Bradyrhizobium sp. AZCC 1610: one gene and its partner. The protein of the gene in region 1 interacts with the protein of each later gene in a pairwise test. Links are inferred from orthologs where the notes say so. Each region holds a gene or a part of one and is shown in the gene's direction. Other genes may lie near its edges.

Evidence for each region. The genes of interacting proteins can lie anywhere in the genome.
Region 2: the proteins of V1279_RS12845 (region 1) and V1279_RS36440 interact in binary tests that used the Escherichia coli proteins (3 or more experiments, as listed by UniProt). The link is inferred for Bradyrhizobium sp. AZCC 1610 from one-to-one orthologs.

The regions. Positions count from the first base shown.
Region 1 is NZ_JAZHRR010000001.1:2,686,184-2,690,068, reverse strand. What follows is about bases 643-3,571. They hold V1279_RS12845 (ABC-F family ATP-binding cassette domain-containing protein), read left to right. Parts: upstream 643-1,140; coding sequence 1,141-3,003; downstream 3,004-3,571. Other genes in these bases: V1279_RS12840 (hypothetical protein), read right to left, coding at 3,146-3,571; V1279_RS12850 (hypothetical protein), read left to right, coding at 873-1,046; V1279_RS12855 (sulfur globule protein precursor), read left to right, coding at 643-685. Outside these bases: ndk (nucleoside-diphosphate kinase), read right to left, coding at 1-101; more of V1279_RS12855, read left to right, coding at 425-642; more of V1279_RS12840, read right to left, coding at 3,572-3,646; V1279_RS12835 (DNA polymerase III subunit chi), read right to left, coding at 3,849-3,885. UniProt on the Escherichia coli protein: Genetic data indicate it may be involved in ribosome assembly or function.
Region 2 is NZ_JAZHRR010000001.1:7,437,013-7,441,453, forward strand. The notes cover bases 359-3,843. They hold V1279_RS36440 (2-oxoglutarate dehydrogenase E1 component), read left to right. Parts: upstream 359-685; coding sequence 686-3,643; downstream 3,644-3,843. Other genes in these bases: sucD (succinate--CoA ligase subunit alpha), read left to right, coding at 359-551; odhB (2-oxoglutarate dehydrogenase complex dihydrolipoyllysine-residue succinyltransferase), read left to right, coding at 3,803-3,843. Also shown: more of sucD, read left to right, coding at 1-358; more of odhB, read left to right, coding at 3,844-4,441. UniProt on the Escherichia coli protein: E1 component of the 2-oxoglutarate dehydrogenase (OGDH) complex which catalyzes the decarboxylation of 2-oxoglutarate, the first step in the conversion of 2-oxoglutarate to succinyl-CoA and CO(2).

The DNA.
Region 1 (3,885 bases):
ATCCGCAGCCCCGCCCTCTCGATCAACGCGTTGACGGCGCCGGTCAGATTGCGCTCGGTCGCGTCCGGTTTGATGATCGAGAAAGTGCGTTCAATCGCCATTGCTTACGTCCTTACAAAACGCCGGGTGGAGAGTTCCGGGGCTTATATCGGCGCCACCTCACGACGGCAAGCGACCCGGTGACGCGGCTGCCACCTCTTTTTGGCGAGTTTTCGTGCGGCGGACGCGCCGCGGGGGCGAAGATTACAGCAATTTCACGGAGGTGAACCCTGTCTGAAGCCGCCGTGCCGTCTTCATTCAGCATCGCGGCCGTAGACTTAACGACGATCGAACGCAGGGCACGCGCGTCCGCCGGCCCCAGGGCGTCACGGGACCCGATCTCACTGATGGTGCCAACTGGCACCGAAACTTTGAGGAGACGATCATGTTACGCAAACTTTCGCTCGTTGCAGTGGCGGCAGCTTCGCTGGGTGCGGCCGCGCTGGCGCCGACCTCGGCCTCGGCCGGCGGCTGGCACCATGGCGGCCGGCACCACCATCGTCATCATCATCACGGCTGGGGTGGCCCGCGCGTCTTCATCGGCGGCCCGGCCTATTACGCCGGCGGATATGGCGGCTGCTACGCGCGGCGCCTGGTTCCGACCCCTTGGGGCCCGCGCTGGCGGTTGGTGAACCGCTGCTACTGAACTGATCTGAGCTTCCCCCCGAGACTGACGCCCCGGCCGCCGCGCCGGGGCTTTTTTTCAAGGAACCAATTTTGGAAAGTGATTCGACTACTTGCACGGGAAACAAATCGCGCCGTTGTGACTTGATCCGTCGACACCCTCGGACCTTGCGAGTGCTGCGAGGTGGAACTCGTCAAAGAGACTGTTCATGGATTCTCGAATCAACGGTTTCGTTCAAATCGATCACAAGACCTGCCAGTCCATTTGCCACGGCGTGGGCGAACGGTTGCAACAAAACATGCGCCCGGAAGCAGAACTTTCCCCCCGGCTGCGAGAGTTGATGGATGAACTGCGTCGGCGCGACGACGACGAGCTGCATTGAATGATGCTTTGCCGATAGAATTTGCCGATCAGCCGATAGATTTTTCCGATAATAAATGGGTTGCGTTTGCCGGCCGCTCCGGTGACAACCCCGCATGCTTTCCATCACAGATATTTCGGTCCGGATTGCCGGGCGGCTCCTGATCGACGACAGCACCGTGCAGATCGTGCCCGGCGCGCGCGTCGGCTTCGTCGGCCGCAACGGCGTCGGCAAATCGACGCTGTTTCACGCGATCCGCGGCGACCTGCCGACCGAATCCGGCAGCATCACCCTGCCGCCGCGCTGGCGCATCGGCAGTCTGGCGCAGGAGGCGCCGGACGGCCCGGAGAGCCTCGTCGATGTCGTGCTGAAGGCCGATCTGGAGCGCGACGCGCTGCTCCGTGAAGCCGAAACCGCCACCGATCCGCACCGTATCGCCGAGATCCAGGTGCGGCTGGTCGACATCGACGCCCACTCCGCGCCGGCCCGCGCGGCGGCAATCCTGAGCGGCCTCGGATTTTCCACCGCGGACCAGGCGCGGCCGTGTTCGGAATTCTCCGGCGGCTGGCGCATGCGGGTGGCGCTGGCGGCGACGCTGTTCTCGGCGCCCGATCTCTTGCTGCTGGACGAGCCAACCAACTATCTCGACCTCGAAGGCACGCTGTGGCTGGAAGACCATCTGGCCAACTATCCGCGCACCGTCATCGTGATCAGCCACGACCGCGACCTGCTCGACACCTCGGTCGATCAGATCCTGCACCTCGATCGCGGCAAGCTGACGCTCTACAAGGGCACCTATTCCTCGTTCGAGGAACAGCGCGCCACGCGCGAGATGCTGGACGCCAAGCATGCCAAGCGCCAGGCCGACGAGCGCAAGCGGCTGCAGGCCTTCGTAGACCGCTTCAAGGCGAAGGCCTCGAAAGCCCGCCAGGCCCAGTCGCGTGTCAAGATGCTGGAACGGATGAAGCCGATCACTGCGCTGGTCACCCAGGACGTGCGTGAAATCGCGTTCCCGACGCCGGAGAAAATGCTGTCGCCGCCGATTATCGCCGTCGACGACGTGTCGGTCGGCTACGATCCGAAAAAGCCGGTGCTCAATCGCGTCACGCTGCGTATCGACACCGACGACCGCATCGCCCTGCTCGGCTCCAACGGCAACGGCAAGTCGACGCTGGTCAAGCTGTTGGCCAACAAGCTGCAACCTTTCTCCGGCCGGATCACCCGGGCGGAAAAACTCTCGGTCGGCTATTTCGCGCAGCATCAGGTCGACGAGCTCAACCTCGACGGCTCGCCCTACGATCACGTCCGCAGGCTGATGCCCGATGCGCCGGAAACCAAGGTGCGCGGCCGCACCGGCGCGATCGGGTTTTCCGGAAAGGCCGGCGATACCCTGGTCAAGAGCCTGTCGGGCGGCGAGAAGGCACGGCTATTGCTCGGGCTTGCCACATTCTTCGGCCCGAACATGATCATCCTCGACGAGCCGACCAACCATCTGGACATCGACAGCCGTGCGGCGCTGGCCGAAGCGATCAACGATTTTCCCGGCGCCATCATTATGGTCTCGCACGACCGCTACCTGATCGAATCCTGCGCCGATCAATTGTGGGTCGTCGCCAATCAGACGGTGACGACTTACGACGGTGACCTCGACGATTACAGGCGAATGGTGTTGTCGATCGGCGACACACGCAGCGGTTCGCGCGAGCGCATCAAGGAAAGCGCGAAGCCCGAGCGCGGCAAAAGCGAAAGACGAACGCCGCTGAAGCAGCGGATCGCCGAGGCCGAGGCCGAAATCCAGCGCATCAACGGCATCATCGCCAAGATCGACACGGCGCTTGCCTTGCCGGATCTGTTCACGCGCGATCCCAAGCAGGCCGCCCAGCTCAGCAAGGCGCGTGCCGGTGCCGAAAGCGCGCTGCGGCGGGCTGAGGAAGTCTGGCTGGAAGCAAGTTCACAATACGACGAAGCGGCGGGCTAGAGTCGGTTCCGATTGAATCAGAACCGGCTCTAGCTTCTTGTTTTGACGCGTTTTCTTGACACGAACCGGTACCCATCCCCCGGATCAAGTCCAAGGACCTGCTTCGCTTGAAAACGCTATAAAACCGCTCGATGCCCGCGAACTACGCGGCCGGCTTTTTCTTCGGCTTGGCGCCCCTACCCGGCGCCACCGGCTCCGGTCCACGCTCGATCGACGTCAGGCGTCCCGCGGTAAAGGTGTAGATTCCGGCCCGCTGGCCACGCGAATAGTTGATGACGGCGACTCGGTCGCCGCGCGCGTTGCTGGAGAAATTGACGTTGTCGGGTGCACCAATGCCACGCACGACGTCGCATTCGGTATGACCGAGCGCCACCGTTCCGGTCGTCGAGGGAGGCGGACTGCCTGCAGCGCCGTCTGCCAGCGCGTTTGCACCAGCGCCCGGCGTCGCCATTCCGGGACAACCGCCGTCGGCACTGACCAGTTCATCCGGCGTCACAGACTTTTCCGGGCTGAGTGGCGGCGTTTCGATCGACACGTTTCGGATGAACACGCGGCCGGAACGGGAAAACCAGTCCGCATCCTTCGACAGAAGGTCTGACGCACCCGAGCAGCCCGCAAGCGCGGGCCCGAGCAGCAACAACATCAGCAGTGGTTTTCGATCGATCGTTCCGCGTCGCACGCTAGACCTTGGCTCCGCCCTTGACTGTAACCATTTGTCCGACCATCACTTTGCGGCACGACCATGGCTGCCCGCAAGGTCCGGCGCAGAATCCGCAGATTATCATTAATTCCCCAAGATCGCTAATTTCCACCAATTTCCAAGGACCACTAATATCCGAGCATCGCTATTGCCGCCGCTGCCACCGGCCCCGCTCGTCGGTC
Region 2 (4,441 bases), 4.8 Mb from region 1 along the record:
TGTCGGGATCGAAGTCGCGCCTGATCGGGCCGAACTGCCCGGGTGTGATGACCGCGGGCGAGTGCAAGATCGGCATCATGCCGGCCAACATCTTCAAGCCCGGCAGCGTCGGGATCGTTTCCCGCTCGGGCACGTTGACCTATGAAGCCGTGTTTCAGACCACCCAGGAGGGCCTCGGCCAGACCACCGCGGTCGGCATCGGCGGCGACCCGGTCAAGGGCACCGAATTCATCGACGTACTGGAAATGTTCCTGTCCGACCCCAAGACCACCTCGATCATCATGATCGGTGAAATCGGCGGCTCGGCCGAGGAAGACGCCGCCCAGTTCATCAAGGACGAAGCCAAGCGCGGCCGCAAGAAGCCGATGGTCGGCTTCATCGCCGGCGTCACCGCCCCTCCCGGCCGCCGCATGGGTCATGCCGGCGCGATCATCTCTGGCGGCAAGGGCGACGCCGGATCCAAGACCACGGCCATGGAAGCGGCCGGAATTACGGTCTCTCCGTCGCCGGCACGGCTCGGACATACCCTTGCCGAAAAGTTGAAGTCCTAATTCAATTCTTGGTTCTTTTCGGGGCGAAGTTTCGCACTAAATAGGGTAAGGGGTACTTTATCCCGCTGATCCGGTTTCCGGATCGGCGATGCGCCGTCTTCTACGCGCAAACCGAAAATCACCAGGACGCCATCATGTCTCGCCAGGACGCGAACGCAGCATTTGCTCTCTCCTCATTTTTGCAAGGCACCAACGCCACCTACATCGACGACCTCTATGCCCGCTACGAGCAGGACCCGGCGTCCGTCGACGCCGAATGGCAGGAATTCTTCAAGAGCCTGAAAGACACCCCCGCCGACGTCCAGAAGCACGCCGAGGGCCCCTCCTGGGGACGCGACAACTGGCCACTCACCCCGCGCGACGAGCTGACCTCGGCGCTGGATGGTAACTGGGTCACCGTCGAGAAGGCGGTCGGCGCCAAGCTCGCCGCCAAGGCGCAGGCGAAGGGCGCCGAGCTGTCGGCCGCCGACGTCAACCAGGCGACCCGCGATTCGGTCCGCGCCTTGATGTTGATCCGCGCCTACCGCATGCGCGGTCATTTTCACGCCAAGCTCGATCCGCTCGGCATCGAAGCGCAGCGCGATCGCGAAGAGCTCGATCCGCGCACCTATAGCTTCACCGAAGCCGACTTCGACCGCAAGATCTTCCTCGATCATGTGCTCGGCCTCGAATACGGCACGCTTCGCGAAATCGTCGCGATCTGCGAGCGCACCTACTGCCAGACGCTCGGCGTCGAGTTCATGCACATCTCCAACGCTGCGCAGAAGGCCTGGATCCAGGAGCGCATCGAGGGTCCGGACAAGGAAATCAGTTTTACGCGCGAGGGACGCCGCGCGATCCTGAACAAGCTGGTTGAAGCCGAGGGTTTTGAAAAGTTCTGCGATCTCAAGTTCACGGGCACCAAGCGTTTCGGCCTCGACGGCGCTGAATCGCTGATTCCGGCGCTCGAACAGATCATCAAGCGCGGCGGCAATCTCGGCGTGAAGGAGATCGTGCTCGGCATGCCGCATCGCGGCCGCCTCAACGTGCTGACCCAGGTCATGGGCAAGCCGCATCGCGCGCTGTTTCACGAATTCAAGGGTGGCTCGGCCAACCCGGACGCGGTCGAAGGCTCCGGCGACGTCAAATACCATCTCGGTGCGTCGTCCGACCGCGAGTTCGACAACAACAAGATCCATCTGTCGCTGACCGCGAACCCGTCGCATCTCGAAATCGTCGATCCCGTCGTGCTCGGCAAGGTTCGCGCCAAGCAGGACCAGCACGGCGATCCGCCGGACATGCGCATCTCCGTGCTGCCCATGCTGATGCATGGCGACGCGGCGTTCGCCGGCCAGGGCGTGGTGGCGGAATGCTTCAGCTTGTCCGACCTGAAGGGCTACCGCACCGGCGGCTCGCTGCATTTCATCGTCAACAACCAGATCGGCTTCACCACCTATCCGCGCTATTCGCGCTCGTCGCCCTATCCGTCCGACGTGGCGAAGATGATCGACGCGCCGATCTTCCATGTGAACGGCGACGATCCGGAGGCGGTGGTGTTCGCCGCCAAGGTCGCGATCGAGTTCCGGCAGAAATTCCACAAGCCTGTCGTGATCGACATGTTCTGCTATCGCCGCCATGGCCACAACGAGGGCGACGAGCCCGCGTTCACCCAGCCGGTGATGTACAAGCGCATCGCTTCGCACCCGTCGACGCTGGAAATCTACGCCAGGCGGCTGATCGCCGACGGCGTGATGACCGAGGGCGAGGTCGAGAAGGCCAAGGCCGACTGGCGCGCGCGGCTCGATGCCGAGCTCGAGGCGGGCTCCGGCTACAAGCCCAACAAGGCTGACTGGCTCGATGGCAAGTGGGCCGGCTTCAAGTCGGCCGATCAGGAAGAGGAGGCCCGCCGCGGCGTCACCGGCGTCGATGTCAACATCCTCAAGGATATCGGGCGCAAGATCACCAAGGTGCCGGACGGCTTCCGGGTTCACCGCACCATCCAGCGCTTCCTGGAAAACCGCGCCAAAGCGATCGACAACGGCGTCGGCATCGACTGGGCGACCGGCGAGGCGCTGGCGTTCTGCACGCTGCTGCAGGAAGGCCGTCACGTCCGGCTGTCGGGACAGGATTCCGAGCGCGGCACCTTCTCGCAGCGCCATTCGGTGCTGATCGACCAGGAAGACGAGAGCCGCTACACGCCGTTCAACCATCTCGGCCACGACCAGGGTCATTACGAGGTCATCAACTCGCTATTGTCCGAAGAGGCGGTGCTCGGCTTCGAGTACGGCTATTCGCTGGCCGAGCCGAAGGCGCTGGCGATGTGGGAAGCGCAGTTCGGCGACTTCGCCAACGGCGCGCAGGTGCTGTTCGACCAGTTCATCTCGTCGGGCGAGCGCAAATGGCTGCGCATGTCCGGCCTCGTCTGCTTGCTGCCGCATGGCTATGAAGGGCAGGGACCGGAGCATTCTTCGGCGCGGCTCGAGCGTTTCCTGCAGATGTGCGCCGAAGACAACATGCAGGTGGTATATCCCACTACGCCTGCGAATTACTTCCACGTGCTGCGGCGCCAGCTGCATCGCGAAATCCGTAAACCCCTGATCCTGATGACGCCGAAGTCGCTGTTGCGGCACAAGCGCGCGGTCTCGCAGCTCGACGAGCTGGCGGCGGACACCACCTTCCACCGCATCCTGTACGATGACGCCCAGATGCTGCCCGACGAGAAGATCAAGCTCACGCCGGACGACAGTATCCGCCGCGTCGTGCTGTGCTCGGGCAAGGTCTATTACGATCTCTATGAGGAGCGCGAAAAGCGCGGCATCGACGACATCTACATCATGCGCGTCGAGCAGCTTTATCCGGTGCCGCTGAAGGCGCTGGTGCACGAGCTCGCCCGCTTCAAGAACGCCGAAGTGGTTTGGTGCCAGGAAGAGCCGCGCAACATGGGCGCGTGGCACTTCATCGAGCCCTATCTCGAATGGGTGCTGAACCAGATCCATGCGCCGAACAGGCGTCCGCGTTACGCCGGCCGCGCCGCCTCGGCCGCAACCGCCACCGGTTTGATGTCGAAGCACCAGGCGCAGCTCAAGGCGATGCTGGATGAGGCGCTGAACTAGGAAATCACCATTCGTCATGCCCCGCGAAGGCGGGGCATCCAGTACGCCGCGCCACTAAAGTTCGATCACGACCGTCCCGGCGTACTGGATCGCCCGCATTCGCGGGCGATGACAGCCTTGGAATTTGAGACTGCTAAAGGTTACTGAGGAAACCATACCATGACTGAAATTCGTGTTCCGACGCTCGGCGAGTCCGTGACGGAAGCCACCATCGGCCGCTGGTTCAAGAAAGCCGGCGACGCCGTCGCGGTGGACGAGCCCCTGGTCGAGCTTGAGACCGACAAGGTCACCATCGAGGTGCCGGCGCCGTCTGCCGGCGTGCTCGGCGAGATCGCAGCCAAGGACGGCGAGACCGTCGCCGTCGGCGCGCTGCTTGGGCAGATCAATGTCGGTGCGGCCGGTGGCGCCAAGTCGGCCGCGCCCGCCAGGGCCGCCGCCCCGGCTGCAGCGCCCGCAGCCGCCGCGCCTGCTGCGGCTCCGAAGGCTGCGGCATCGGATGCGCCGCTGGCGCCGTCGGTTCGAAAACTCTCCACTGAGAGCGGCATCGATACCGCGACCGTTCCGGGCTCCGGCAAGGACGGCCGCGTCACCAAGGGCGACATGCTGGCAGCGATCGAGAAGGCGGCGTCCGCGCCGACCCCGGTCAATCAGCCGGCGGCATCGGTGCAGGTGCGGGCGCCTTCGCCGGCCGACGACGCGGCGCGGGAGGAGCGCGTGAAGATGACGCGGCTGCGCCAGACCATCGCGCGGCGGCTGAAGGACGTGCAGAACACGGCGGCGATGCTGACAACCTTCAAC